3 regions of the Sporomusa sp. 246TCP1 genome follow, and region 2 is predicted to be linked to each of the others. Evidence: riboswitches for the same ligand, from Rfam matches in the RefSeq annotation. Region 2 holds a riboswitch; each other region holds the start of a gene.
The links. A riboswitch is a leader RNA that binds a small molecule or an ion and turns the genes downstream of it on or off. The one in region 2 is predicted to bind thiamine pyrophosphate.
Positions count from the first base shown of each region.

Region 1: linked by a shared signal. The riboswitch ahead of thiC (phosphomethylpyrimidine synthase ThiC) and the one ahead of thiT (energy-coupled thiamine transporter ThiT) in region 2 are both predicted to bind thiamine pyrophosphate.
Region 3: linked by a shared signal. The riboswitch ahead of cytX (putative hydroxymethylpyrimidine transporter CytX) and the one ahead of thiT (energy-coupled thiamine transporter ThiT) in region 2 are both predicted to bind thiamine pyrophosphate.

Region 1 covers NZ_CM170492.1:331,225-341,193, forward strand. Annotated here, with positions in the region: gene AC1ECB_RS01600 (hypothetical protein) at 177-593, opposite strand; gene AC1ECB_RS01605 (hypothetical protein) at 953-2,194, opposite strand; gene AC1ECB_RS01610 (ADP-ribosylglycohydrolase family protein) at 2,671-3,447, shown strand; gene thiC (phosphomethylpyrimidine synthase ThiC) at 3,553-4,851, opposite strand; TPP riboswitch at 4,923-5,023, opposite strand; gene pyc (pyruvate carboxylase) at 5,041-8,490, opposite strand; gene thiW (energy coupling factor transporter S component ThiW) at 8,754-9,269, shown strand; rRNA gene AC1ECB_RS01630 (16S ribosomal RNA) at 9,588-9,969, shown strand, end outside.
Region 2 covers NZ_CM170492.1:2,425,857-2,435,825, reverse strand. Annotated here, with positions in the region: gene AC1ECB_RS11705 (heavy metal translocating P-type ATPase) at 1-1,764, shown strand, start outside; gene thiT (energy-coupled thiamine transporter ThiT) at 1,769-2,431, opposite strand; TPP riboswitch at 2,495-2,599, opposite strand; gene AC1ECB_RS11695 (thiamine diphosphokinase) at 2,670-3,389, opposite strand; gene AC1ECB_RS11690 (uracil-xanthine permease family protein) at 3,613-5,334, shown strand; gene AC1ECB_RS11685 (SiaB family protein kinase) at 5,536-6,090, shown strand; gene AC1ECB_RS11680 (DUF1987 domain-containing protein) at 6,100-6,507, shown strand; gene AC1ECB_RS11675 (SpoIIE family protein phosphatase) at 6,497-8,344, shown strand; gene AC1ECB_RS11670 (bifunctional diguanylate cyclase/phosphohydrolase) at 8,366-9,969, shown strand, end outside.
Region 3 covers NZ_CM170492.1:4,153,513-4,163,481, forward strand. Annotated here, with positions in the region: gene AC1ECB_RS19620 (ABC transporter ATP-binding protein) at 1-561, opposite strand, end outside; gene AC1ECB_RS19625 (CCA tRNA nucleotidyltransferase) at 644-1,837, opposite strand; gene thiE (thiamine phosphate synthase) at 1,963-2,592, opposite strand; gene thiM (hydroxyethylthiazole kinase) at 2,585-3,397, opposite strand; gene cytX (putative hydroxymethylpyrimidine transporter CytX) at 3,376-4,590, opposite strand; TPP riboswitch at 4,656-4,767, opposite strand; gene AC1ECB_RS19645 (autotransporter outer membrane beta-barrel domain-containing protein) at 4,894-6,537, opposite strand; gene AC1ECB_RS19650 (class I SAM-dependent methyltransferase) at 6,560-7,192, opposite strand; gene AC1ECB_RS19655 (tetratricopeptide repeat protein) at 7,407-8,924, opposite strand; gene AC1ECB_RS19660 (DUF2339 domain-containing protein) at 8,908-9,171, opposite strand; gene AC1ECB_RS19665 (DUF2339 domain-containing protein) at 9,213-9,969, opposite strand, start outside.

The DNA of each region.
Region 1 (9,969 bases), 2.1 Mb from region 2:
GCAAAACTACTTTTTAGTAGTTAGCGACACTTCCTTGTTTCCTTAACTTTAGCCAGATCGTCTTTAAAGCTTCCAGCCTTCTCAAAGCGCGGGAAAATGACCCAGCGGCCTGTATCCAATGCATATAACCGAATTTAGTCCCGCTTTCAGCAGTCAAAGGAACAGGAATAACATTATCACTGGAAAGCTTCACATCTTGTTGTTTTCCGGCAGCAGCATAAACGGCAAATATGGCTTTTTAATAGCAAAGACCAGCTGGTTATAGGGCTTACTGCTGCCAAGTTGTTCACTAAACGTAATGTTGCCAAACCGTTTGGCTGAAATTCCCTAGCAGTAGAAAACTGAGGCGGAATTACCCATTTCCTGCTGCTGCGTAAAATGCAGCCGTATTCCTCCCCCTCCATTGCGCTGACCTTTATGCACTTTACATCATCACTGCTAAATTTCGCAGCAAATACTATAGAAGTTAAACAAAGAAAAGAGCTAGTGCTAGCATAAATATCCGGTTCTTTACTTTCATAAGCTTTCTTCCAATACAAGTATCCGTTTTTTGCCAACATTAAATTACCATAGTTTAACTTTCCTGTAAACATACAAAAATCCTGCCAATTTTTAAAAATTTGGCAGGATTTTTCGTTGCGATATTGAATAAATTAGATTGCCTTAGCTTTAATTACGCAGTTTAAGTTATGCTCAAAAATTATTTTATCAGCGTTTATGCAAAAAATGTGCCACTGATTCAGGTAGTATCTGATCAGGTCCGTAGGCTCTCGGAAACTTAGTCCCATATAATGGGATTTTAAGGGTATTGAGTAGCAAAATCAGAAGTAAATTGCCAAAAACAAGGGATGAGGAAAGGGAGTTTCAAAAGAGAGCATAGCAAACAGACCTAGCCAAATCCTAAAAAAACTAGGCCTAAGGGTGTAGAGATGTAGTGTTAAGCACTTATGGACTAAGCGGTTACAGGAAAGACTTCCGCCGACCATTCAGAAATGAGGGGACGCATATCGATGTTAAGGTGTTTTACCCAGGCATCTATATGTAAACACATGGCAGTGGAATAAGCCCGGAAATACCAATTGCATGAATTACGGGTTTTGGTCTTTCGTTCCAGGAAATAATCCTCTTTCAGGCGTTTAAAACAGCGTTCCGAGGCGGTACGTCGTCGATAACGGGCTTTAAACAAAGCAGAACCGCTAGGGACACGGGTGAAAAACCGGAGGTTATCTTGTTCGCGGGTGTAAAAAACCCGGCCGTAAGGAGAATCTGAACAGGGTGAATCACAAGAAACCTTCCAGGTTTTACGAGTCAAGGGACAACGCCATTTATGACGCTGGCGGTCCTTGCAAAAACCATGGTAGGCCATGATGTGCTTGGCAGGACAAATCGGAATGCCTTCCTTAGAAAACGAGATTCTATCTTGATGGGAACAATTTCCTTCATTACGAGTATTGAGGTCAATGAAAGCAGCAATATCATACCGATGAAGCAAATTGTAAATGGCGTAGGCATCATGAGCCGAGTCAAGTAGACATTGGGTCACTTTAAAATCCGGATTCAATTGAATGAAATCAAAAAAGGAATAAACAAAAGCAAGACTATCATGCCGGTAGGCCTTGAAAAAATTGAGATACACAGGCAAATCATAAGGACTGTCGGCAGCGGTAAAGGCGTACAAAGTACGACCGAAATAATATTCTTCGCGATAACTATCCCAGCCCCAAGAAGAATCCGGGTCCGAGAATTTGCGGGGACAACGGCACTTAAAGACGCCGTTTTTTCTGCAATTACAAATCAACTTGCCGTAACGGCTAGCGCCCGTGCGGACAGAGGACCCGTCCCCGGCGATTCTCAGAGCAGAGATGTCTCCCAAGATGCCGTGTTTTGCAGAGGGGACTACAAAACACTCTTTAAAAATCTTTTGGAAGAGGTCCTGCGGACGCGAATGAAAATCAGGAGGGTGTTCGAGATAGCGGTCGATCAATCGCTTGACGACGCCAGGTTTTTTAAGTGGTGACTTTTCTCCTTTTTTCTTACCCTTCTTGGGTTTTCGCCGGGGCCTGCGGACTATGTTGGCAAGATGTGTCGAAGAAGACAGCCACAGGCGCTTGATAAAATCATAGAAAGTACCAACCCCCGGAACATCATCCGGTAGAAACCCGCTGAGGACCGCAAAAATGGGCGTCGAACGCATGGAATTGACCCAGTGTCAATGGAGCGTTCATGGAGTAATTCCATAAGCAGTAAAGAGCGGAACATATCGGTCGGGTCGCGTGCAATGGGACCGAAAGATTTGGAATAGCGATGAGCGACAATTTCCGTGACTCTTGATAAATCGCTGCACCAAATACTGGCTAGGGCTTTTTGTTGGAGCAAAACCGGCTCTAAAAAACCACGTTTTAAGTAGTGGATTTGCAATTGTTCTTTCAGAAAATCCTGAAATTGTTGATGAGAACGAGTCATTTTCAACAAAAAAATCACCACCATCAGAGAAGGTAGGCTAATAAGTGCTTCCATCGCGATTATTGGGGTGATTCTGATTTGTCAAGTATTATTATTAAAATGTATATTTCGGTGGAGGAAAATACAAAAAGACCAAGGCTAACTGCCTTGATCCATATAATATCTCGGGTTTCCGAGAGCGTACGGTCCGTATTGGGGGGAAAATCAATGATCGGTTCAATTGCCGGAGATATTATTGGCTCAGTTTACGAGTGGAACAATCGAAAGGACAAGAAATTTCCGTTATTTCAAGCGGCATCTGTTTTTACAGATGATACGGTACTAACTTGTGCAGTAGCAGATAGTTTATTATCCGGAAAATCCTATGTTGAGAAGTTTAAAGAGCACTATAGTCTGTACCCAACAGTAGGATATGGGCCGAAGTTTGCAGCTTGGGCTCGATCAAATAGTACTGATTCGTACAATAGTTGGGGAAACGGCTCGGCTATGCGCGTTAGTCCTATCGGTTTTGCTTTTAATAATTTGGCAGAGGTTATGGGGGAGGCGGAAAAATCAGCGGCAGTAACCCATAATCACCCTGAAGGTATTAAAGGAGCCCAGGCAACAGCAGCAGCTATTTATTTAGCGAGAAACAACAGTTCGAAGAACGAAATAAAAGAATTTATTATCAAGCAGTTTGATTATGATCTTCACCAAAAGATTAGTGATATTCGTCCTAATTATGGTTTTGATGTGTCCTGTCAGGGATCAGTTCCGATTGCTATTATAGCCTTTTTAGAGGCCAGGGATTATGAAGACGCTTTAAGAAATGCTATTTCTGTAGGCGGGGATAGTGATACAATTGCCTGTATAGCAGGGGGAATTGCGCAAGCCTTTTTTGGTATTCCTGATGACATCCGCGAGATGGCTATCAAGAAGCTTGATGAAAGATTAAGGGCAATTGTAGTAGCATTTGAGAAAAAATATATGAATAGAGAAGCTTAAGCGGAGGGTTGACTCAGAACCTGAACCTTGGCTTAAGCTGCAAAAAAGCTCTGTACCTGCTAAATGCAGAATACAGAGCTTTTGAGGTAATTAGTGTACACTAACTTATAAAATACTCAAGTCATCCCCGTTGAGTATTTTTTTCATATTCTTCATAGGGCACATTTTACCGCACATGGTACAGGTATCTTCACATTCAGGTACAGATTCTTCCCGATACTTTCTGGCCTTTTCCGGGTCAATCGATAATTCAATCATGCGGGAGAAGTCTACATCGGCCCGGGCGGCACTCATTTGATTATCCCAGTCGCGGGCACCAGGAATTCCTTTGGCAATGTCGGCGGCGTGAGCAGCAATGCGGGCAGCGATGATGCCTTCTTTCATATCATCAAGATTGGGCAAGCGAAGATGCTCAGCCGGAGTAACATAACAGAGGAAGTCTGCGCCATTTGCCGCAGCAATGGCACCACCAATCGCGCTGGTAATATGGTCATAACCGGGGGCGACATCGGTGACTAGTGGTCCTAACACATAGAAGGGAGCACCATGGCATAAACGTTTTTCTAATTGCATGTTAGCAGCAATTTCATTAATTGCCATATGGCCGGGGCCTTCGATCATGATTTGCACATTTCTGGCCCAGGCGCGTTTGGTTAGTTCGCCAAGGGTAATGAGTTCTTCAATTTGGGCAGCGTCAGTAGAGTCATTAATCGAACCAGGACGACAGGCATCCCCCAAGCTGATAGTCACATCATACTTTTCACAGATGTCCAGCAGTCTGTCGTAATATTCATAGAAGGGGTTTTCCTGCTTGTTTAATTCCATCCAGGCAAAAAGAAGTGAACCTCCCCGGGAAACAATGTTGGTGAGACGCTTATTTTTTTTCACCCGTTCGGCTGTTTGGCGGTTCATACCACAGTGAATGGTCATAAAATCCACACCGTCTTTAGCATGACGTTCAACAACCGAGAAAAATTCATCGACGGTGATGTCCTTTAGCTCCTTATCAAGCATGCCGACGGCATCATACATAGGTACAGTGCCGATCATGATGGGGGATATTTCAATCAATTTGCGCCGAAATTCCTGAGTTTTACCGTAACAGCTCAAATCCATAATCGCTTCCGCTTTGAGGTCAATGGCTTTTTTTACTTTTTCTAATTCAAGTTCAAGGTTGCAGCAGTCTTTGGAAACTCCAAGGTTGACGTTGATTTTGGTGCGTAGTTTTTCCCCAACCCCTTTGGGACTAAGACTAGTATGCTGCTTATTGGCAGGAATAGCAACACGGCCATTTGCTACTAGTTGGCGTAATAGCTCAATATCGATATTTTCCTCCTGAGCTACGATACGCATTTGTTCGGTAATAATGCCTCTTTTCGCGGCATCCATTTGTGTAGTATACATATTTTTCCCCTTCCTCTATGAGTGTATTTTTAGTTATAGCAGAGGGGGAGAAAACGTGGGCAAGCTTCTTTTAGTTTGGTATAAAGCTTTCCTACGGTGGTATTAACCACATCAGGTTCGAGGGTTGGAATTGAATTCCTCTCAGCCACATCTGGCACCCCTAGCTATAACTATGACAGGAACTACGCTTTATGCTTCTGCTATCTTCACGAGTTCGATTAATAAATCGCCTGTTTCTACAGAATCCTGAGGTTTTACATAAAGCTCTTTAACTACACCATCAAATGGAGATTGTATCGTTGTTTCCATTTTCATGGCTTCAGTAACAAGTAAGTATTCGCCTTTTTTAACAGGATCTCCTCTTTTCACCATAATTTTAATTACTTTTCCGGTCATAGAAGCACCAAGCTGGCCAGGATTGTCCCTTTCCGCTTTTATTTTCGTAGTCGTAATGGCTTTGAAGCTTCGATCCTTAACAATAACTTCGCGTGGTAAGCCGTTAAGCTCAAAGTTGACAATCCGCGTGCCGTCAGGAAGTGGTTCTTCTATAGATATAAACTTAATTACAAGTGTTTTACCTTCCTCAATATCGACTTGGAGTTCCTCGCGTGGGAGTAAGCCATGGAAAAAGGTTGGGGTATCTAACATCGACACATCACCATAGATTGCAGTCAATTTAACCCAATCTAAGAATACTTTGGGGTAGAGGGAGTAAGCAAGCACATCCTTTTCGGTTACCGGGCGAGTCAGAACATCGGATAGTTTATTACGGATTTGGTCAAAGTTGGTATCTTCCAGTAGTTCACCAGGACGTTTGGTTAAGGGCGCTTTACCCTTCAGTATAATGCGCTGCAGTTCTTGGGGGAATCCCTGGTATGGCTGGCCAATCTGCCCGGAGAAGAATTCCACGACAGAGTTAGGGAAGTCTAAACTATCACCGGTTTTGTAAATGTCGTCTTCTGTCAGGTTATTTTCAACCATGAACAGGGCCATGTCGCCAACGATTTTGGATGAAGGAGTTACTTTGATAAGATCGCCAAACATGTCATTAACTTGACGATATACTTCTTTGACGCGATCCCACTGGCTTTCTAGCCCTAGCGATTTGGCTTGCTGCTTGAGGTTGCTATATTGACCACCAGGCATCTCATGCTGATAAACCTCGGGGTTAGGGAAAAGGAGACTGCTTTCAAAATCTTTATAATGGGTGCGAACATCTTCCCAGTAGTGGGATAATTTATTTAAGCTGTCAATATTCACGTGGGGTTGCCTGTCATGGCCCTGTAAGGCGTAGTATAAGCTGTTACTGCTGGGTTGGGATGACATGCCGGCTAACGAGGAGATGGCAGTATCTACAATGTCTACACCGGCATCAATGGCCCGGGCGTATGTGTAAATTCCGTTACCGCTGGTGTCATGCATATGCAAGTGGATAGGCAGGTCTACAGCCTCTTTAAGGGCCGAAATCAGCCTGTAGGCGGCCTCAGGTTTTAATAATCCAGCCATATCTTTGATGGCCAAAATATGCGCGCCGGCTTGTTCAACTTCTTTTGCCATATTTACATAATATTTCAGGTCATACTTAGAGCGCGACGGGTCCAGAATATCGCCTGCATAGCACAAGGCAACCTCTGCGACCTTGCCGGACTGGCGTACTGCATCGATGGAAACGATCATGGCATCAAGCCAGTTTAAACTGTCGAAAATACGGAATACGTCGATACCTGCTGACGCCGCTTGGGCAACAAACGCGCGAATTACGTTATCCGGATAACTGGTGTAACCAACTGCATTGGAAGCACGGAATAGCATTTGGAATAAGATATTGGGGGCCTGGGCTCGCAAGGCCTCCAGACGCTTCCAGGGGTCTTCATTTAAAAACCGGTAGGCTACATCAAAAGTAGCTCCGCCCCACATTTCCAGAGAAAATAAATTAGGCAGCATATGGGCAGTAGGGGCAATAATGTTGAGCATATCATGGGTTCGCATCCGGGTAGCCAAGAGTGATTGATGGGCATCCCGCAGCGTAGTGTCTGTCAATAGAACCTCTTTTTGATCTTTAATCCAGGATACCAGACCTTGCGGTCCCTGGCTGTCCAGGATTTGTTTGGTGCCGTTAGTAAGAGGCGCATCAGGGGCGTGTAACCGGCGGGGGGGTGGGAAACTTGGTTTGGGACGTTTGGCAATTCCAGGGAACCCATTTACCGTGGTTTCGGCCAGATAGGTAAGCAGCTTAGTACCTCTGTCCTGGGGTGGTGAAAATATAAACAATTCTGGCGATGTATCAATAAAGGTAGTATAATAATGACCGCTTAAAAAGTCCGCATGGTTAACAACATTGTAAAGAAAGGGTATATTGGTTTTTATCCCGCGAATCCGGAATTCACTAAGACAGCGTTTCATTTTGGCAATAGCGCTTTTGTGACTGAGGCCCCAGGTAGAGACCTTAACCAGCAGTGAATCGTAATAAGGAGTAATCACTGAGCCAGTGTAAGCATTGCCGGCGTCAAGCCGCACGCCAAAGCCGCCACCGCTGCGGTAGGCTGCTATTTTTCCGGTATCAGGCATGAACTGATTTGCTGGGTCTTCGGTGGTTACCCGGCATTGGATGGCATGACCATTACAGGTAATATAGTCTTGACTGGGAATACCGATGTCGTCACCGCTTAGGCTGGCGCCGTCGGCGATATGTAGCTGGGCTTGAACAATATCAATACCTGTAATCATTTCACTAATTGTATGCTCTACCTGGACGCGGGGGTTTACTTCAATAAAGTAAAACTTCTGATCAGGTGTTACTAAAAACTCTACTGTACCGGCACTGATATAGCCAACTGCTTTCATCAGTTTGACGGCAGCGGCGCAAATTTCCTGCCGCAATTTTTCTGGCAGGGAGATACTAGGCGCGATTTCAATTACTTTTTGGTGACGGCGTTGCACAGAACAATCTCTTTCATATAAATGGATGACATCACCATGTTGGTCTCCCAGGATTTGAACTTCGATATGCTTGGGGTTTTCAATCAACTGTTCAAGATAGATTTGATCGTCGCCAAATGAGGCTTTAGCTTCTGATTTGGCACGTAAATAGGAATCTTCGAGGGAATCGGCTGAACGAACGATGCGCATGCCGCGACCGCCGCCGCCTGATATTGCCTTAATAATGAATGGATAGCCGTATTGTTCAGCAAAATCCTTGACTTCTTCTATACTATGGACTGAACCGTTACTTCCTGGTATGACAGGCAGACCTGCGGCAACTGCCTGGGTGCGGGCATTAATTTTGTCACCAAACATGGCTAAATGTTCAATATTTGGGCCAATGAAGGTAATGCCTTCTTCTTTGCAGCGTATGGCTAGATTAATGTTTTCAGACAAAAAACCATAACCGGGGTGGATGGCATCTACCTTTCGATTTTTGGCTATGCGCAGTATGGATTCAATATCCAGGTAAGCGTCAACAGGGCTTTTATCTTCACCTATCAGGTAGGCCTCATCAGCTCGATAGCGGTGCAACGAGAATATATCTTCTTTAGAATAAATAGCAATTGTACGTATTTCCAGTTCATTGCAAGCTCGCATAACCCGAATAGCAATTTCGCCACGATTGGCGACAAGCACCGTTTGGATTTTTTTCATCGTAATTCTCCTCCTAAAACAAGGTATAAGTACATTGTAAACAAACAACTGTAATTGCTAATTTACCACTGATTTACAAAAAACACAAGATATAATAAGAATTTAATCTTTCGTTTTTCATGTTAAGGTATTTAGCAGGATGTACTGTTGCCAGTGACGAAGATGTAACTGTAAAATTGTCGAGGTAATAGGGCGGAGCATTGCTGGGCGTATTACCTTAATTAAATGATATATGCTATATATATTGAAAGGAAGTCCAATATATGAATAGTAGAAAACTGGCTTATACAGCTATATTTATGGCTGTGGGTGTACTATCCGCCCACTTAGTCTATATTCCGGTTGGCATTGCTAAGTGCTTTCCTTTGCAACATGTTATCAATATACTGCTTGCAGTGCTGTTAGGAACACGCTACTCGGTTAGTGCTGCATTTGGAATATCCTTATTACGCAATATTTTAGGAACAGGATCATTATTGGCCTTCCCCGGGAGTATGGTTGGCGCAGCACTAGCTGGTTTAGTTTATAAGAAAACTAATAGTATCTGGGGTGCGATTATTGGCGAGGTGATTGGTACCGGGTTCTTTGGGGCCTTACTGGCTTATCCTGTGGCGAAATATTTTGTCGGTTCCCAAGCTGGCGCATTCTTCTTTATTATACCATTCTTAGTCAGTACTGTGGGGGGAAGTATTATTGCTTACTTCCTATATAAGGCCAAAGTCATGAATTATCTTTATGAGAATTTAGGTTTAGCAGAGAAACGTAAGTTTATCCGATGACCAAGACGCTGGTTGATATATAGGCGGTAGGTAATAAGTTTATTTGTAGTTTTATGTTGACATTGTCAAACAAGCATGCTATCATTTATAAATGTCGGCTCCGCAAGAATGAGAACGATAAAAGTGATACAGGATAAAGCGTATCGTCTGATATGCCCTCGACACTAGTGCATTCATGCACGTGAGTTCCCTGAAAACTGAACAATGTAAGTAATGCATCAAAAAAGCCAGATGTGCGGTTGTATGTCGCTTGCGACATACAAAACCAAAAACAATTTCTTAATAGCTTTAAAGAGCCAATTGGCTTTTCATAAAATTTTTATGGAGAGTTTGATCCTGGCTCAGGACGAACGCTGGCGGCGTGCCTAACACATGCAAGTCGAACGGGGAGTTATTTATAACTCCTAGTGGCGAACGGGTGAGTAACGCGTAGACAACCTGCCTCTAAATTGGGGACAACACCGCGAAAGTGGTGCTAATACCGAATGTGGTATCTTAGTCGCATGACTGAGATAAGAAAGGTGGCCTCTGAATATGCTACCGCTTAGAGATGGGTCTGCGTCTGATTAGCTAGTTGGTGAGGTAACGGCTCACCAAGGCTTCGATCAGTAGCCGGTCTGAGAGGATGAACGGCCACACTGGGACTGAGACACGGCCCAGACTCCTACGGGAGGCAGCAGTGGGGAATCTTCCGCAATGG
Region 2 (9,969 bases):
ATTCCACTCTATTTTGCGGCTATAGCTGTCGGCGGGTATCATGTGGCAAAGAGTGGTCTATATGGTCTTAAAAGCCTGACTATGGATACCAATTTCCTTATGACCATTGCAGTCGTTGGCGCAGTAGCCATCGGGGAATGGAGTGAGGGTGCAACCGTTGTGTTCCTGTTTTCGCTGGGCAATGCCCTGCAGGCCTATACGTTGGATAAAACCAGGGAATCTATTCGCTCCTTGATGGACTTAGCGCCGCGGGAAGCGCTGGTGCGGCGGGATGGTCAGGAACTGCGGCTGTCAGTGGCAGAAATTGTGGTTGGCGATGTCATTATCGTCAAACCGGGCGAGCGCATTGCTATGGATGGTAATGTTGTGAACGGCATTTCTACCGTTAATCAGGCACCGATTACCGGCGAGTCCATGCCGGTGGAAAAACAGGTCGGTGATCTGGTGTATGCCGGAACAGTCAATGAACAGGGTGCTTTAGAAATCGCTGTCACCAAACTGACCGCCGACTCGACACTGGCTAAAATCATGCACATGGTGGAAGAGGCGCAGGCGGACAAGGCACCTATGCAGCAGTTTGTTGATATTTTTGCCAAATACTATACACCGGCCGTTATTCTGGCGTCGTTAGGTTTGATGTTCATTCCGTCGCTTGTGTTCAATCAATCCTTTGATCTTTGGTTTTACCGGGCATTAGTGTTGCTGGTCATCTCTTGTCCGTGCGCACTGGTCATTTCCACACCAGTATCGATTGTATCCGCTATCGGCAATGCTTCGCGGCGCGGGGTGTTGATTAAGGGTGGGGCATATTTAGAACAGATGGGGCGCATTCAGGCAGTGGCCTTTGACAAAACTGGGACGCTGACCATTGGTAAACCGATGGTGACCGATGTGATGCCGTTAACCGGTATAGCCAAAGAAGAACTGTTACTGTTGGCCGCGGCGGTCGAAAGGTGGTCAGAGCACCCGCTGGCCCAGGCGATTGTTGCCAAAGCTGGTAATGCACCTTTAAAGTCAGTAATCAAATTTAAGGCACTCATTGGCCGGGGAGCCCAGGCCAATGTAGACGATCAGACGGTGTATGTCGGCAATCGCCGCTTATTTGAAGAAATCGGGCACGCCTTGGCGAGCTACGAAGAGCAGTTGATTCAGTTGGAACAGCAAGGCAAGACTGTGATGCTGGTCGGTACAAAGCAGCAAGTACTGGGTGCCATTGCTGTCGCTGATACATTGCGGGAAAATAGTATGAAGGCGCTTGCCGCGCTACAGGCCGCCGGAGTGAAAAATATGGCGATGCTGACTGGTGATAACAAGCGGGTGGCAGCAGCTATTGCTGATAAATTAAATATAGATGCTTTTTATAGCGAACTGCTGCCGGAAGACAAAGTGTCGGCTTTAAAACAATTGGCTCATAAGTATGGCAGCGTAGCCATGGTGGGGGACGGCGTCAACGACGCTCCTGCCATGGCTACAGCCACTGTGGGTATTGCTATGGGGGTGGCCGGATCAGATACGGCGCTGGAAACAGCCGATATTGCGCTCATGTCCGATGATCTGAGCAAACTGGCCTATGTTATGAAGCTCAGTCGCAAGACGGTGGCAATTATCAAGCAGAATGTTACCTTTTCTTTGGTGATAAAATTATTGTTTGTGCTGGGCACTTTCGCTGGTTTCGTCAATTTGTGGCTGGCAGTGTTAGCCGACACCGGCGCTTCGCTTTTGGTAACACTAAACGGTATGCGCCTGGCGCGGGAAATAAAGTAAGTAGTTAAATTTGGTTCTCTTTAAATTTGTTGCTGACTTGTCTCTGTCGTCTAATGGTCATTTCAATTCGTTCAATTGGCAGCATTCGCATGATAATTACGCAAACAATGCATTCCACACTTAGATAGCTTGCGTTAAATAGGAATGAATATAGATATGGCGATACCCCCGGCGGCGCATAGCTGGTAAAAAACACGATACCGGAAAGATAATGGAATATAAACCGGCCAATAATACCAACGACAGTTCCCAACAGATACTGGTCTTTGAAATACCCTGCTAAGCCTAAAGCCATAAAGGGTAACGGGTAATCAAATAACACCTGTATCGGATGCAAGACATAGGGATCTTGGATCAAATTAATCAAACCATATAAAAACCCGGTGAGATACCCGACCTCGGGACCGTAAAAAAACGCCATAAGGAGTATAGGAATCATACTGCCGAGAGTTAGGCTGCCCCCCTGAGGCATATTGTATAGTTTAAATGCGTGCAGAATGGCGGCCAGAGCAAGTGCAAGTCCGATATGAGCCATCATCCGGGCGTTGAATGTAACCTTCTTCATCCGCAGCAACGCTACGACTAACAAAATGACTCCCCCTAGAGTCAATAGCGTAGCCGGGCTTGCGGCAATCGTTGCTATGTTGTCTACCAAGTTGCTTTTCATACCTTTACCTTCCATTGAATTAGTATAAGCCGCAGTCTCTTTGTAGGACTGCGGCTTTTTCCTGTTACTTGCAAGTCGCTTCCCTACGCTGGTATTACCCAGATCAGGTTAAGGGTTAATGAAATACTGATTTCATCTCTCAGCCCGGAGGCACCCCTAGCATATTTGGTATTTTATTCCATAATAACACTGTTTTATTAACACAGCAAGTAATTTATAAGTTTTGTAACTTTTGTTCTTATTTTTCACGCTTCCATTGTAAATAAACTCCCAATAAGCCTTTATCCACTGACACAGATGCTTCCTGGCAATCGCCTAACGGTTGATTACTAATTGCGTAAGGCAGGTTGCGTTGGAGTTCGGCTTTTTGTAAAGGCCAGCGTACACCGTCAATCGTAACACCTAAACAGCAGTTTGATAGGGAAATCAAAGATATGATATCAGGTATTATCTCAGCTTTTATCATTACTGTATCTTGGTCTGATAAAAAAAACAAGACTTCAGATTCATCAGCGGCAATACCTTTGACGCCCAATGTTTCCCAACCGGCTAATGTTTGTATGTTGCTAAAAGCATGGTCAAACCGTCCTCCCCATACACCGGAGACAACCGCGGTAGTCGTACCATACATTTCTTTCGCTCTAAGCATAGCAAGCTGAAGATCGGTATAATCCTTATCTTCAGGATATATCTCAACAGGAACATTCAGACTCTTCCCCCAAGCCCATGCTTCCGGGCTGGCGCTGTCGCCATCACCGATAATTCGTGCCGGTGTTATACCAGTTTGCTGACAAATATGGATACCACTATCAATACACCATACGGGGAAACCTTTTGCTATTTTTTGAAACCATTTTTTTTCTGGCGGTCTCCCGCCTGCAGTCATCATCAGCGTTACCTTTGGCAGTGGTTTTCTAAATGTAAGCTCAGCTTGCGGTAGTTTTAAACTATGCACCATTTTTTACACCTGTCCAATTTCCAATTCTTCAGATTGTTTACTTCACCCTCTTTGCCTTATAATCCTTCTTTACCCTAAAAGGGCACTGGTAAAAATGACATTCCAGATAATTAGGCAACAGCCATGAAAAGGATTTATTATAGCTTTGTGGAATTTTCTAATAGCAAGGTAGAGATTTTTATTTAATTTATTTTTTCTTTATTTTAAGAGGAGTGTGGACATATTGCCGGAAGACAAGCCCAAAAAACCAGCGAATTTAGTGTATGGAGTAGAAGATAGCATGCCATTAAGATCATTTATTCCTTTGGTCTTACAGCAAATTATTATGTTGTCGGTTGATTTGATATTTCCGGTGCTCATTGTTTCGGCTATTGGAGGTACAACCGAATTGGCGCAAAGCGTTGTCAGCCTGATGATGGTTGCCATGGGAATTGGCACACTGATGCAGGCATGCCATAAAGGGCCGCTTGGTTCCGGATATTTTTGTGCACAGGAAACTGGTGCGCCTTACTTTCCTGCTTCTGTAATGGCAGTGAAGGCCGGTGGTTTTCCACTGATGTTTGGTATGACCATAGTAGCTGGCCTATCTCAGATATTGATGAGTCGGGTGCTACATAAAATGCGTGTTCTGTTTCCGGTGGAAATTACTGGTCTGATTGTTACAATGATGGCTGTTTCTTTTATCAATTACAGTATTCCGAGTTTTGTCGGTCTGGATAGAAACGAGGGAGTAAGCGTTGCTGCCACAGTTGGGATATCCTGTTTGACACTGGCTGTAATCATCATGATGCATGTGTGGGGTACGGCTAGGATGCGTGAGTATTCTATCCTCGGCGGAATTTTGGTTGGTTATGTGATTTCGTATTACACGGGAGTTCTTACTGAAGCCCATCTAACCAAATTTGTGGAAGCTCCATTTTTTGCCTTCCCGGACATGGGCCATGTCGGCTGGTCATTCGATACCTCTTTGCTGGCTCCATTCTTGGTAGCTGCATTTTGTTCCAGCATCAAAACTATCGCTAATATTTCTACTTGTCAAAAAGTTAATGATGTTAATTGGCAACGGATGGATATTCGAACGGTGAGTAAGGGGCTCTTTTCGGAGGGCTGTAGTTCGATAATAAGCGGGCTTTTAGGTACTATGGGTCAAACCACCAGCTCTGGCAGTGTCGGATTGTCTGTAGCTACCGGAGCCACCAGTCGGCGTATTTCCTACGGCGTAGGCACAATGTTCATCTTGCTTGCCTTTTTACCCAAAATTGCCGCATTATTTGCTATTATGCCCAAGCCAGTAATGGGCGTCATTTTGCTAATCGAGATCAGTTTTGTGCTACCGACTGGAATGCAAATATGTTCTTCACGGATGCTGGATGCCAGAAAAATATTTGTTATCGGTTTGTCCTTTGCCTTCGGTATGGCGATCGAAATTATTCCTGATTTTTACACGACTTTGCCGGAATGGCTACAGCCTTTGTTCAAGACGAGCATGGCTATGGCTTCAATTATGGCAATTTTCCTGAGTTTAATTTTTCGAATTGGTATTGATAAGCACCGAATTCTGGAATTGGAACAGGGCACCATGTCTTCCAGCACTGTGTTTGATTTTATGGAAATCAGCGGGGAAACTTGGGGCGCGCGAAGCGAAATCATTAAACGGGCCGCATTCGCGATCAATGAATTTGTCGAGTCAGCTAACGAACTTGGCCTAGCTAATGGAAAAATAAAAGTGGACGTCAGTTTTGAGGAGTTTAATCTTGATGTAGATATATATTATGATGGAATATTGATGGATTTTCCTGTGGTACGTCCTACAGAAACTGAACTAATGGAAGATGAGTCCGCATTTATCAGGCTCTCCGGTTTTCTTATGAGAAAGTACGCCGATAAAATGAAATCGGAAATGAGTAATGGACGTTGCCATATACAATTCCATTTTGATCACTAACAACCTAATATCGTCTTTAGAAACTTGAAGGAGTTTTTTGTATTTGTAGGGAAGTTTATAGGGAATGATGTAGCTGTCATTCACAAGTACAGATCTGAATAATAGAAGTATTATGTTTAAGGGAATGAGAATTTAAATTGAACTACAGCAAAGAAAACGTAAAGTAGATGATAGAATGTATTCTTTGGAGGAGTGCAAGCGATGGAAAATAATTTCGATAATTTGATTGAATTGCAGAAGGTTTTGCAGAACTATGGAGTGCTAATTACATTTTCCGGCCGGTTTACCCAGGAGGTTATTGAGGAATTGGGAGATGCCGTAAAAAGGTATTTAGAGACGGATGCTACTTCACTTAATGATACTTATAATGTTTTTTCGGTATTTATTGAACAGACACAAAATATTAAAAATTATAGTGTGAAAAAAGCCAGTTCGCCCTTAGGCGAACAAATTGCCAATTCTGGGGTTGTGGTCATTGGCAAATCGAATATGGGATATTTTGTATCTTCAGGTAATCTGGTTGCAACCCAGGATGTCAAGCCTCTTATCGATCAATTGGAAGAGATCAAGCAGCGGGATAAAACCGGACTTAGAAAAATGTACAAGGAGCAGTTGAAGAAAGAACTGCCGGAAGGCAGTACCACTGCTGGGTTAGGACTAATTGACATGGCGCGAAAAGCTTGTCAACCTTTAACCTATTCAATTGTCCAAGTGGATGAAAAGGTCCACTTTTTTTCATTACAGGTTAGGGTTTAGGAGGAAAGTATGGACGGCTTAATTATTGAACAAACAAAATCTACTCCTAAAGTAGTGCTTGATCCCCAGAATGCAAAATTATCTATTGAGGGACAGTCTTATCCGGAAAATGCTTTTAAATTTTATGAGCCAATTTTTTCCTGGCTGGATAAATATTTGGACCAGTTGCAGCAAGATGTCGTGTTAGAGATATATTTTCATATGCCGTATATTAATACCAGCAGTTCAAAATGCATGATGATGCTCTTTGAAAAATTGGAGGAAGCCCATGAGGCGGGAAAAAAGGTAACCATCCGTTGGTACTATGATCAGGAAAATGAAATTGCTTTGGAATGTGCTGAAGAGTTTAAAGAGGATTTAGGTCTGCCTTTTGAAATTATACCTCTTAATGACGAGGGGATAAGTAATGGAAAATGATGAGGACAATTCTTTAAAGGGCAAGAACTTCGATTTGATGTACGATCGTGGGACCATAAAAGTAATAATTTGTGCTTGTTGCATCATAATATTGGCAGTAGTATTTACTGGCGGCATCAGCTATGTTATAACCCGTAATGCCATGGTAGATAAGTTAAAAAATAGGGATATGCTTTATATTGTGCAGTCTATGTCGGAAAAAATCGACGGGAGAATAGAACGGGCTCAAGAGACCTCCTTACTTTTGGCTGATGACCCGACGGTGCTTGCGTGGGTTGTGAGCGGGGGCAAGGATGAAGCAGCCGGCGAGATAGTTAAAACAAAAATTACCGATATTGGGAAGAACTACGATTATGTCAAGGCATTTGTGGCTAGCACCGTCACCAATCAATATTGGGAAGATAATAAGGTGGTTAAGCTTTTATCTAAAACAAGCTATAATGATAAATGGTTTTATAAGGCCCTGAAATCTGGCAAGAAAATAGAACTAAATATTGATTATGACAGTATCCATAATGAAACATTTATATTTTTTAACACCCTAGTAGGAGATGTACGACAGCCGGTGGCTGTAGCAGGTGTAGCTTTAAGCCTTGGGGATATTGCAAAGGAATTTGGCAGTTACAAATTTGGCGGCGAACACAGTAATTTATGGCTTGTTGACAAGCAGGGAAAAATTCATCTGGCGGATGACTTGGATTATAATGGACGCTTGGCAAGTGATTTTTTGCCAGCAGAAGTGATGCAGCAAATTTTGGGGGACATGGATAATGCTACTGCAAGGCCCAAGGTGCTGGAGTACCAAGATAGTCAGGGAAGGATCATGGATCTGGCCTACCAGTCAACAGCAACTACCGATTGGAAACTGGTCTTTCAAATTCCCCGCAGAGAAAGCATTTCTATTCTCAGCAGCATTAAAATAAATGCCATTATTGCCAGTGTGATTACTTTATTGCTGTTGGTCTTCATTTTTTATTTTATTTCCTACAAAATTGCCAATCCTTTTAAACGGGCCCTCAGTCTGGCAGCGGAAATGGAAAATCAGGTACAGTTGCGCACTCATGAACTGGCTGAAAAAAATCAAAGCATTATGGACAGCATTGATTATGCCAAACGGTTACAGGAGGCTATCCTACCTACGGAAACCGAATGGGCTGCTCTTTGCCGCGAGTATTTTGTTCTATGGCGTCCACGGGATGTAGTGGGCGGAGATTTCTACTGGATTCGCAAGCTGGATGCCGGGGGTTGCCTGATTGTTGTCGGCGATTGTACCGGGCATGGGGTCCCCGGGGCGTTAATGACTATGACGGTGAATTCTATTTTGAATCATATTATCGATAATTGCTTTGAAAGCGCCGGACAGATGCTGGCAGAATTAAACTGTCGTGTAAAAAAAACACTGCATCGTGAGGGCGAAAATCAAGTCAGTGATGATGGTCTGGACATTGCTATTTGCTATATTGAAGGCGCCCGGCTGGAATTTGCTGGAGCTAAAATTCCTCTCTATATAAAAAGAGACGGGCAGGTTCATATTCTTAAAGGGGATAATCGCAGCATCGGCTATCGTCGTTCCAAGATCGACCAGAAAGTTTGCTGCCATTTTTGGGATCTGGAGGCTGGCGATTGTCTTTACTTGACAACAGATGGCTATATTGATCAAAATGGCGGAACCAGGGATTTCCCCATGGGTAGAAAGGCCTTTATGGAGTGTATTGCCGGGCAAATCCAAGGTGCACCTTTCATAAAGCAGCGGGAAAGCCTTGAAGGTATGTTGGATGATTATAAAGGAAGCCAACCGCAGCGGGATGATATAACCGTGATTGGAATAACCTTTTAACTGGAATGAGGTGTTTCCGCAATGAGGAAGGATAACAGTAATTTGTTTAGTGCGGAAGAAGCGGTACTGCAGAATGCTTTAGTAGATACTGTTGATCAGTCGTATACAGGTAATGACTTGTTACCCCGCTATAAAGCACTAACCAGTCAATACAAAAAGTTACTGCGGCTATGCCGGAAGATATTTCATATCAGCGACAGTCAGGGGTTGGCGTTGCATCAGCAGCAAAATGAAATGCAGATGCTATTGGATAATGCAGAGCAAGGGTTCCTTACCTTTGGGTCGGCTTTAAAGGTGAACCGGCAATATAGTCAGGAATGTGTACGGATTTTTGGGAAGAAAATTGCTGGAGAACCGGTTGTGGAGTTGTTGGGTCAAATGGAGAATATCTGTGCGGAACAAATGGTAGACAACTTGCGCAAGGTGTTTACTTTACCGGCGGATGAGAGCAAGCAGCTGTTGCAGCAAGTATCCTGCGTTGTGATTATCGGTAATAAAAATGTGCGGGTAGAATATAAAAAAATAACCCAGACGGGCAGTCAGCTGGACCATATTCTGATTATGATGATTCTGACCGATATTACCGAAAAATTACGGGCGGATGCCCAGATTTACTACCTTAGCTTTCATGATAAATTGACAGATCTCTATAATAGAGCGTATGCAGAACGTATGATGCCTATTTTGGAACAGGCGGACAAACTGTCGTTAAGTATTGTCATGATTGATATGAATGGGCTTAAAGTGGTTAATGATGTGTTTGGTCACGCTCAGGGTGACCAGCAATTGGTTTCTTTGGCTAGGGTTCTTCGTCAAGCTTGCCGTGAGTCAGATGTCATTTGTCGCTGGGGTGGGGACGAATTTGTAATTTTTATGCCAAATACCAAACAAATGGAGTGTATAGGCATTTGTGAGCTCATTGGTCGTTTATGCCGGGATGCTAAACATACCTCTATTCCGTTAAGTGCCGCCATAGGGATGTCTACAAAAGAGAAAATGGGAATGCAACTTTCGGAAGTGTTTAGTGCAGCAGAAAAACGAATGTATAGCAATAAATTGAAAGAAGGCCAAGCCATACGGCAAGAGATTATTGACAGTTTGCTGGTAAGGCTTCAGCAACAGTGTTTTGAACAGGCCGGTCATAATGAAAGGATAGCAGCGTTGGGAGTTGAGTTTATTCATTATTTAGGTTTGCCGGCTGATTCTCTTGAGTTGCGTACCTTGCAGCCATTGGCGATGTTGCATGATATTGGCAAGGTGGCAATTCCTAAAAATGTATTAGGTAAGAAGGGCTTATTGACAGCTAAGGAACGGGAACTTGTTCAACTCCACAGTGATAAAGGCTACCGGATGGCGCAATCCATTGGCGATTCATCCTTGGCCGATATGATCCTAACTCTTCATGAACGGTGGGATGGGCAGGGTTATCCTTGCGGCTTACGAGGGCAGGCTATTCCTTGGTTGGCAAGGCTATTTGCAATCATAGAGACCTATGATGTTATTACCCATGAGCGTCCTTATGGCAAAGTGATGCAGAAAACGGAAGCCCTGACCGAGATTCTGTGTGGCAGTGGAAAAATGTTTGACCCGGAGCTATCGGAAAAGTTTATTCAGTTTATGCAGGG
Region 3 (9,969 bases), 1.7 Mb from region 2:
AAAAAGTATTTTCATGCGTTTGTTCTTGTAGTAGCTGAAAATAGTCATACTCACCGCGATGCTAAATAAGATTAGCGTCATCGGTATATTAATCATCAGCAACAAAACAAAGGAACCAATCAGTTTGAGACAAGAGATAAAAATATTCTCCGGACCGTGGTGAGCTAATTCAGAGATGTCAAATAGATCAGACACCAGTTTAGACATCATCTCGCCGGTATTGTTCTTATCATAATAAGAAAAAGAAAGTCGCTGCAGATGATCAAACAGATCTTGCCGCATATCGCTTTCCATCCTCGCACCCATTACATGTCCCCAAGTCGTAATGTAATATTGACAGGCATAACGGAGGCCGTATAAAAGCATCATTCCCGCACCGACATAGCCAATAATGGAAATAAATTCCATCGTTTGCGTAATTAATAAATTTTTTGTCAGGTAATTGAGCACCTGCGGAAAAACCAGATCAATGACTGAAACAACAATAGCACAAGCCATATCAATGTAAAAAAGCCGCCGATATGGCTTATAATAGTGCAAAAAACCAGCAAGAATAGACATCAGCAACACCTCTCCCTATGGATAATAAAAGAACAGACAAGTTGTTTCTCCTAATTATACACCACCAACAGGTAAGCTGACACTATTCTTTATCTCCATCAAAACCTATGCTGCCACTTTTTCTTCCATTATCTAACATCATTTTTTCCCAAACCTCGGTAATGACCTTACTACGTTTTTGCCTCAGCCATTCACCAATATCTTTGCCTTTTAATTCGGCAGGGACAACATCCTGCACTAGATTCAGGAGTGCCTTAAACGGGCTCAAAGCCGGGATATGTAAGTTTATTGCCTGTGAAATAATATCAAATTCCGCTACAGTCAGTGAACCACGCCGCAAAGTATCAATTGCGGCTACAATTTTTTCCGGGTCAGGGACCTCCAGCAATGTTATGATTTTACCGGCAGTTACAGACGCATTAAGCCAGTCACCAGGCAACGTCATGCGGCTATTCCAGTGGTATATACTTTGGTGGTCCATTACAAGGCTCAAACTGACAAACCGTAGCTTTGGACTTGACGTAGCTTTGGCCACCGAATCCAGGCGATCCATTGCAATAGCAAATTGGTCTGGGGGTAAGTCCGCTATTTCTTCAAACACACACGGCAATAAATTGCTCTGAACCAAAACCTTAAAAAAGCGTGCCGGGGCCGGGGCGTCATTCAAGACCTTTGTCAATTCGGCAAGCACCCGTTCAATAGGTTCGCCGCCAAGTTCATCAGCAGCGACACTTGCAAGAATCAGTGTCTCAGCATCAATGGCGAAATCTAAGCGCGCCGCTTGTCCTGCAAGCCGCAGGGCACGTATGGGATCATCAACAAAATGCTGGCTAGTGGCACGAAGTATCTTGTTCTTGATATCCCGGATTCCATGGAAAGGATCAATCACTTCGCCAGTCAAACTATCCACAGCAATGGAATTTACAGTTGTATCACGCCGAAATAAATCTTCTTCAATAGTTATTTTGGGGTTTGATGCAATCTTGAAACCTTTATAGCCGCTGCCGACCTTTCGCTCCGTTCTGGCAAAGGCAACTTCACATGGTCTGCCATCAATAACCAGCCGAAAAACCGGAAACGATTTGCCACATTCATCGGCTTCAGGGAAGAGTTTTTTAAAGTTTTTCTTAACCATGCCAACTACACAGAAATCAATATCTTTCGGCGCAATTCCTCTCACCATATCACGAACACAGCCACCCACTCTATAAAGGCGTCCCCCATTCGCCAGAATGATTTCCGCAAAAGTTCGCTCTGTTACGACATTACTATTCACCAGGATCGTCCCCCCTGATTATATTTTTCATTTAATACTCAATACATACAAACCCCAGGCTCCAGTTCTGGAGCCTGGGGTTTGTATGATTGTCATTTCGTTACCAGGTGCAAGTTTACCTTGTTCTATTGCTTCATCAATTGGTAAAGCTTACAAGTCGCTGCCTTAGGATCTGCTGCAGCAACAATGACTGATACCACTGCCACCCCATCTACACCTGTATTCATGACATCACGGATATTACTTCCATTAATTCCGCCAATAGCAACAATGGGAATCTTTACCTTAGCTTTTATAGCTTCCAATTCTGCCAAACTGACACTATCGGCATCATCCTTAGTATTTGTAGGGAATACGGCTCCGACACCAAGATAGTCAGCACCTTGTTCTTGCGCCAGCAAAGCTTCTGCCAGCGTTGCCGCAGATACACCAATAATCTTATCAGGCCCTAACATTTTCCTTGCCACTGCCACAGGTAGATCTTCCTGTCCAATATGAAGCCCAGCCGCATCTACCGCCAACGCAATATCTGCCCGATCATTCACAATCAGCGGCACACCATATTTTTCCGTAACACCTTTTATCACTAAAGCCACTTGATAAAATTCTGCTGAGGACAGATTCTTCTCTCTTACCTGTACCACCGTAACGCCACCCTGAATCGCTTGTTCCACAGTTTTCGCAAGATCTTTATCGCCAAGTAAACCTCTGTCTGTTACTAAGTATAAAGAATAGTTACAATTCCTTTTATCCATTCGTAATTCTACCACCTTTCCTTATGACTTCCGGCGTCAACGACCATACTGCATCAAACAAGCGAACCCGGAAGGTTCCAATACCTTCTCCCACCTGTAATGATTGGTGCGCCAACTCACCAGCTAAGCCCATGGTCATCACACCGGCAACTGCGCCGGTAAACCAATCGTCTGTTGCGCCACAGTAACAAGCAATCAAAGAAGTGGCCATACAACCTGTACCTGTTACCTGCGACAAGATAGCATGTCCATTATCAATACGACACACCCGTTCCCCGCCGGCAATAATATCCTGCTTACCAGTAATAGCAATTACGCAGCCCAGTTTTTGCGAAAGCTGCCGCGCCACCTTTTCTCCGTCTACCTCATCAGCAACAGAATCAACACCCTTGATATCTGCAGCAACGCCGGCAATCATTTTCAGCTCCGACATATTGCCACGAATCACCGTAGGACAAACCTCCTGAATAATTCTCTTAGCCGTAGCTGTACGAAGAGCGGTAGCGCCCACCCCCACTGGGTCAAAAATAATGGGGATTTTTTTCTCCCTGGCTTTTTTGCCGGCAGCTACCATGGATTCAATACTCCGGGAATTCAACGTTCCAATATTTATTACCAAGGCAGCCGCAAATGACACCATTTCTTCTACTTCCTCAATATCATCAGCCATAACTGGCGAAGCACCAATCGCCAGGGTTATATTGGCACAATCATTTACCGTAACGTAATTAGTTAAATGATGCACCAGTGGTTTCTTAGTCTTCAAGGTTAAGAGGCTATCTGCTATTTTTTGCAGTATTTCCATTGTTTCGTAACCCCCCATGTTACTTTATATAGTAACGCTGTTATTATCATTACTGGTATGGTAGCGCCCAGCACAAAGTCCAGCTTAATAAACTGATAGTACAGGCCTACTCCTAGCGCCCAAATAAGTAGCGCTCCCCAGTTAATTAGTATTTTAGCTTGAACCTTGCGATTTTTTATAATAAAATACTCTGTCAACAAAACGGCAAATAAGGGTGCAAAAACAGAGCCAATAGCCAGGAGGAAATTCTCATACTGCTCAATATTAAACCACAAAGCAGCTATTGTGCCAATCACCGTCATAACTAAAGCTACCCGTTTCTCATTGAGTTTAGGAAACATATTTGCAAAACTCACACCTGCGGAATAGGCATCCAAAAAAGTAGTTGTTACCGTTGCCAAGACTACAATTCCTAGTGCAGCCAGCCCAAGATTAGCAGCCAGCATCATGGACGAAGGTTCTGCATTGCCAGCAGCTATGGCAGCTCCCAGTCCAATAATATACATCCAGCAGCTGCCAGCAAAGTAACCCAAGCCACTCCCCCAGGCGGCACTTTTTTTGTTTTTGGCAAAGCGTGTATAATCCGCAATCAAGGGCAGCCAGGAAAGCGGCATAATAACACTTAATTCTACGGCCTGGCCGAAAGACAGGCCCCCGGCAGGTGGCGCAGTTAACGCAGCGCTATTTTTAAATACAACAGTACTTAACACGATGGTGATACCAAGCAAAAGGAAAACAGCCACCATATTGGCTTTTTTCAGGCCACCTTCCCGGCCAAGTACAATCCATATGAGGACTAAGCCACCAATGCTAATTGTCCATACAGAAAGCTGGTCCAATCCCCAGAGCAGCTTACCAATCTCGTTCGCTGAGCGGGCAGCCGCAATAATCATAACTGCCGTCCACCCAACCAATTGCAAAACATTTAACACTGAAAATAAATAAGACCCATATTCGCCAAAAGAAATCCGAGTTGATACCAGCGCCGGTATCCGCTCCTGAGTACCAATTACCCCACCCAACACTAAAATACCAGTTCCGACCACATGGCCAGTCACAATAGCTGCTACGCCATTGTAAAAACCAAGTGGAGCCAAGAGTCCGCCTGTTAGAATCTCAGCAATAGATACAGCCGCACCAAACCACAAAAACAAGTAATGATTAAACCCTAATGTACTATTTTCATTCGACATTCAATATAACACTCCTTTTTATAAAAAATAAAAAGCACACCCACAAGGATGCGCTTAAAGTACAAAACACTCTATACCATCATCCCTACGCTGGCATTATCCAGATCAGGTTAAAGGGTCATAGATTTTATTAGATCTATATCTCAGCCGGCCTTTCCAGCACCCCTTGAAATGTCAATATTCTTTTAGGCTCATCGTAACATATCTAATCACCATTTTCAACTATCTACAAGCAATTTACTAACAAATTATTACAAATGATAAAATACTGTCTAGTAAACAGGTGCAAAGCACGTTCGACTCTTACCAATATCCTTTTAAGGACAGATTTCCCTGACAACCACGCTTATCACCAAATAGCTTGCTGAATTGTCCGTCTAGATATAAATTGCCACTTAAACCAGCCTTTAACCCCAAATTAATTTGGTACATATTGCTTCCAAGTCTGTTTTGGCTTTGCTCACCCGAAATATCGGCTGCATTATCACTCTTAAACTCATGAATATAATGTACCCCGAGCGAGGTAGTCATTACTGTTCCGTTACTTTGCATTACCGCCTTGCGCAGTTGCAGGCCCAGCCGCCCTTGTACAGAATCACCTTTTTTTAACGACACATTTGCTCCCACATTATCGGTAAAGTCTCTCTGATGAATACCAATATACGATAATTGCACCTGTGGTTCCAGTACCAGACCATGTTGCTGTTGAAAAGTCACACCATGCTCCAGCGAAGTAACAAATAGCCGTCCCGAATACTGCTGTTTAAGACCATACCCATAATAACCTGGCACATTGTTGGTAAAATCCAGGTTGCCATATAGTAAGACTGCATTAAAATAACCGGAATGGCCGGCCTCCACTGGCATCCTGATTACGGAATAGAGGCCACCATAATTTCCTGTTATCTCATTCTTCACATTACTTGCCGTATTCCTTTGATTAGTTTCTCCATGTCCAGCAATGAAACCAACATACATTTTATTCTTTTCCCCAACAACAGCCCCATTAACTAGTTTTTCCCAGCCCAACTGCATGCCTTTCGTCTGAGCATGATAGTTGGATCCAGAACCATTCCTGTAGCTTGTATCATTGCCAAAAGGACTTACCCAAATAGTATTATTTTCTTTACCTGCTACGACCTGAGAATTACGCAGCTCATACATATGCAGGTCTAAATCGTCAATAATCCCCCGGCTTAGGTTTTGCCCATTGGTAATTGCCGCACTATAACCTGATAGATAATTAGGCGCATACAAAGCATATACCAGCCAGGACATTGTATTTTCCGGTTGACCGCTACGTTTCCAATACTGATACGCTCCCCCACTGCGATATTCACTGCCAGCAGCCATTGGCGCTGCGGTACCGGCAATAAGCTCAGTTCCCTTTGGTACGGAAATTACATAAATATCCTGTAAATCAGAACCCCAGCCAGCCAATATCGCCTGTGCATTGCGTGAATCTGCCACAGAATAGTATTTATCTGACCACCATGCGCCTAAATAACCCTGGGTAATCTCATCTGATTTCAGATGATTGCCCCTGCGGACTAATTTCATGTCTTGCTCAGTTTCCACAATCCGAACCGCTGTATCAGTAATACCTGGCGTACTTGTAAACGAATAAAAATTACTATAGTAATTTTTTCTGGAAAAATTAGTAAAACCCGCAACTAGCAAAATTTGTCTTTTTTGTTCTAACAAAGCATCAGTAACACCAGGAACAATGTTCACTGCACTCTGGCCACTCACAGTCTGCGCCGGGCTGGTTCCTTGGGCCTGAATCTGGGCATCAATTGCAGCGAGCGCACTATTCCAGTCCATAACCTGCTGGGACTCGGCAGCAACTGGTGTGATGCTAAACAGCAATATTGCTACACTGATAACGGTGGTCGCGAATTGTTTCTGCCAATTTATGAAACTACTTTTATTCGCGTGCATTAACATAGTCAGCTCCTTTCACCAAAATCTATCTCTGCTGTTTTTTCCCAAACAGGAAAACATCTGTAGTGCTACTCCCATCTGGCTCTAAATAATTTTGCCGTACACTATGAAAGCAATCGATTCCATTCACTTTTAGAATAGCATCGATTTTAGCTTCTTGAAAATAATTAAAATATAGCGGCTGTAAAGAAAAACTGGTCGTCTCAAAGCCAGCCTGCTTTCCTTCCATAAAGCTTACATAAAGATAACCATCACTCCTGAGCCATTTTACGGCATTAGCTAATACTTCCTTCGCCTCGTCATCCTCCAAATGAACAATACTAAAGGAAAGTACTACTGCATCAAAATATTCTGACAAAAAGCTTGCTTTGCGACAGTCCTGAAGCTGAAAAATTCCCTCTGGAACACTGACTCTAGCTATTGCTATCATTTCAGAAGAGAAATCAATGCCAGTAATCTCTAATCTCTTTAAGGCACATAATTGTTTAGCCACATTTCCAGGCCCACAACCAATATCCAATACTTTAAAATCATCTTCTAATAAATCCGCAAACTCGATAACGCGCTGAGCATATGGCCTATAATCCATAAATTTATCAGCATAACCAGCAAAGTTTTTATTATATGCATCAATTGTCAGCTTTGTTTTATCTTGCAACTTACCATATACCCCCAATCATTTCCAGGAAACGCAAGAATATCTATAAACCCCCTGCTAAGATAGAACTATTTACCATAAAATATAAAACTCCTGCAAAAAATTGAACATCCTGTCATGGGGACAGGTCCTTTGACACAACTGAGCTTCACACATTTATCTTCCAGTGTAAAGCATTTTTGACTTGTCTTCTTCTCTGAATATTTTTCCGCTATTACCTCGTAGCATGATGTGGTAAATCTGCGCCTTGGCTATTTTGTGTGTCAATGGACCTGTCCCTTTGACATTCATACAAAGTTCCACGCTGCTGATAAGTATAAGCATCCTGCGAATTTAATTGAAGCGCTTTATTACATTCTTCCAATGCCACTTCATAATATTTTTGCAGATCAGTTGCAGCTAAGTTTGCTTGACCTTGCATTTGGTAAATCCCCGACCGAACACAATAAGTACTTGCATTCTGTGGTTTTAATTGAAGCGCTTTATTACAGTCGGCTAATGCTAAGTCAAATTTACCTTGGCGATAATAAACAGTCCCACGCCCTTCATAGGCCTCTGCAAACTGCGGATCTAATTGAATGGCTCTATTGTAATAAGTTAAGGCAACATTATATTGACGTTCATCGCCTAACCCTTTATACGCATAAATATTCCCACAATCAATATAAGCCCATATATTGGAGGTCCCTAATTCAATCGCTTTATTTAAAGCTGCGACGGCCTTATCCCAATCCGTCGCGTCTAAATAGGCCACCCCTTTCTCATACCACTGAATAGCCGCAAAGGAATTTTCATTTTGGGCTATAGTAAGAGGACGATCATCACTATTATTAATCTTAATTGTGATAGTCGGTGCAGAGATTGGACTACTGCCAAAATCAATTTTAGTACCTGGAATTTTAACATTTTCAAGCTGCAGGTTATATATTTCACCGCTCTTAAGAATAGTTCCATTCAAGTTATCCCCATAAACTTTGTAACTCCTTTGAAAATCTGTCTCCACCTCTAGAATTATCTGTTTGATTGTTAGTCTCTGCTTATTTGATATGGTTACTACTGAATCGTTTTTATCTATCTTAACATCATAAGCAACCTGTGCCGTTTTAATAAAATTGTTCCATTGGTTATCAGTATAGTTATTGCTGAGACTCATGTTTTTCAGGGTTATATTTTCCGGATTATCTAGTATTACAGTGCGATAGTAGGTATATTTCCGTTTGTTACCCATAGAAACTTCTTTTTTCTCGTGACTTTCCGCTCTGAAAACATAGTCCTTACCGATATAATCCCAACCATCGCCATCATAACTACCATATATCTCAATATGCTTTAAAAAATTGTCAGTAGGTAATTCAAAAATCAGACTATTCCCTGATACATCTGTATTGTTTTGCAAAGGGATTATAACAAAGTCAACGTAGCTGTCATTATATTTTTTAAAACTCTGCACGACCTCTGACCTATACATAATCTTGTTTTTCCGGAAAGCAATTGCGCCATTTTGGATATAAAAGGGTATATACTCACCTTTAGCATCAACAATCCGAACATCTGCAAGACTTGGTGATGCATGTTCATAAATATCCTCCGTCAAAAAAAGAGATTTGTATTTGCTATTGCCTTCAAAATAAATTGGAGCGGAATAGTTCCAGGCATCAAGGTTTTCCGCTGCAAAAACTGGCATGGATAAAACCCATGCCAGTATCGCAATAAAACTACATCTTCTGATCATAATCTTGCCCCTCCGCTTCGGCTCTCAGTCGTTGATATAAATAAGATATACCTAATAATACAAATCCAAATACAAAATAGGCAATAATTTTTTTGAAAGTATCCAAAAACGTTAAATCAATGAGAAATAATTTTACTGTGGCAAAAATTGATAAACCCAAACCAAATCTTCTCGTATAGATATAGTTCTTCCGAAACCCATACACCAGAGCACCTAATGCTGCCAAAAGACATATCAAGCTGGACAAAAAATGCCCACCACCAAGATGAAACTGTTGCGTTAATATAATCATGACATTGCCAAGTAAATAAAATGATAGCCGCGAGGCATCCAGGCGGAATAAATCTCCACTCCAATATACAATAAATATATCCACGCATTTACTATAGCAAAATACTTAAATCCCATGGCAATGTTCCAAAACCTGCCGTACTTGGACATACCGCCATGCTGACTGTCAATTAAATATACAGCAGTAACTAGAATTGTTCCTACTGTAATCCCTGTAAATTTAGAATTAAAATATGTAGCATTGGTAAATGGCAACATACGTGCCCAATCTCCCAGATAAAAAGCACCCAAACAAAGACCAAAAATCAGCCAACCCGCCTTCTCCATCTTTTCCATCTGATATTTTAGGCTAACTATTATCAATATTATACTTTCCACAAGCCAGCCCATAGACATCCACTGCATGCCAAACTGGAACGGAATCATCAAAACTGCAAAAGTCAGGGATGTCGCATAAAATAAAAGCCCGCCATATTTCTCATCAGGCATTTGTCTTTCAATTAACTTAGCCACTCCAATATAAACAAGACAGAAGGCCAATGCCAACAAACCGTTATAGTCTGATAATCCTCCTTTGGCAAATAAACTATATAAAATTGTGCAACTGAGAAAGGTGTTAACCCCCATCAGCAGCAAGTCAACTCTTTTAATTTCCACAGCATACTTTAGCGGATAAGCAAGTTGCGTGAACAAATGAGTAGTAAATGTTACTATTGTATATACCATACCTGCAAAAACATTGTCAGCGTTGAAA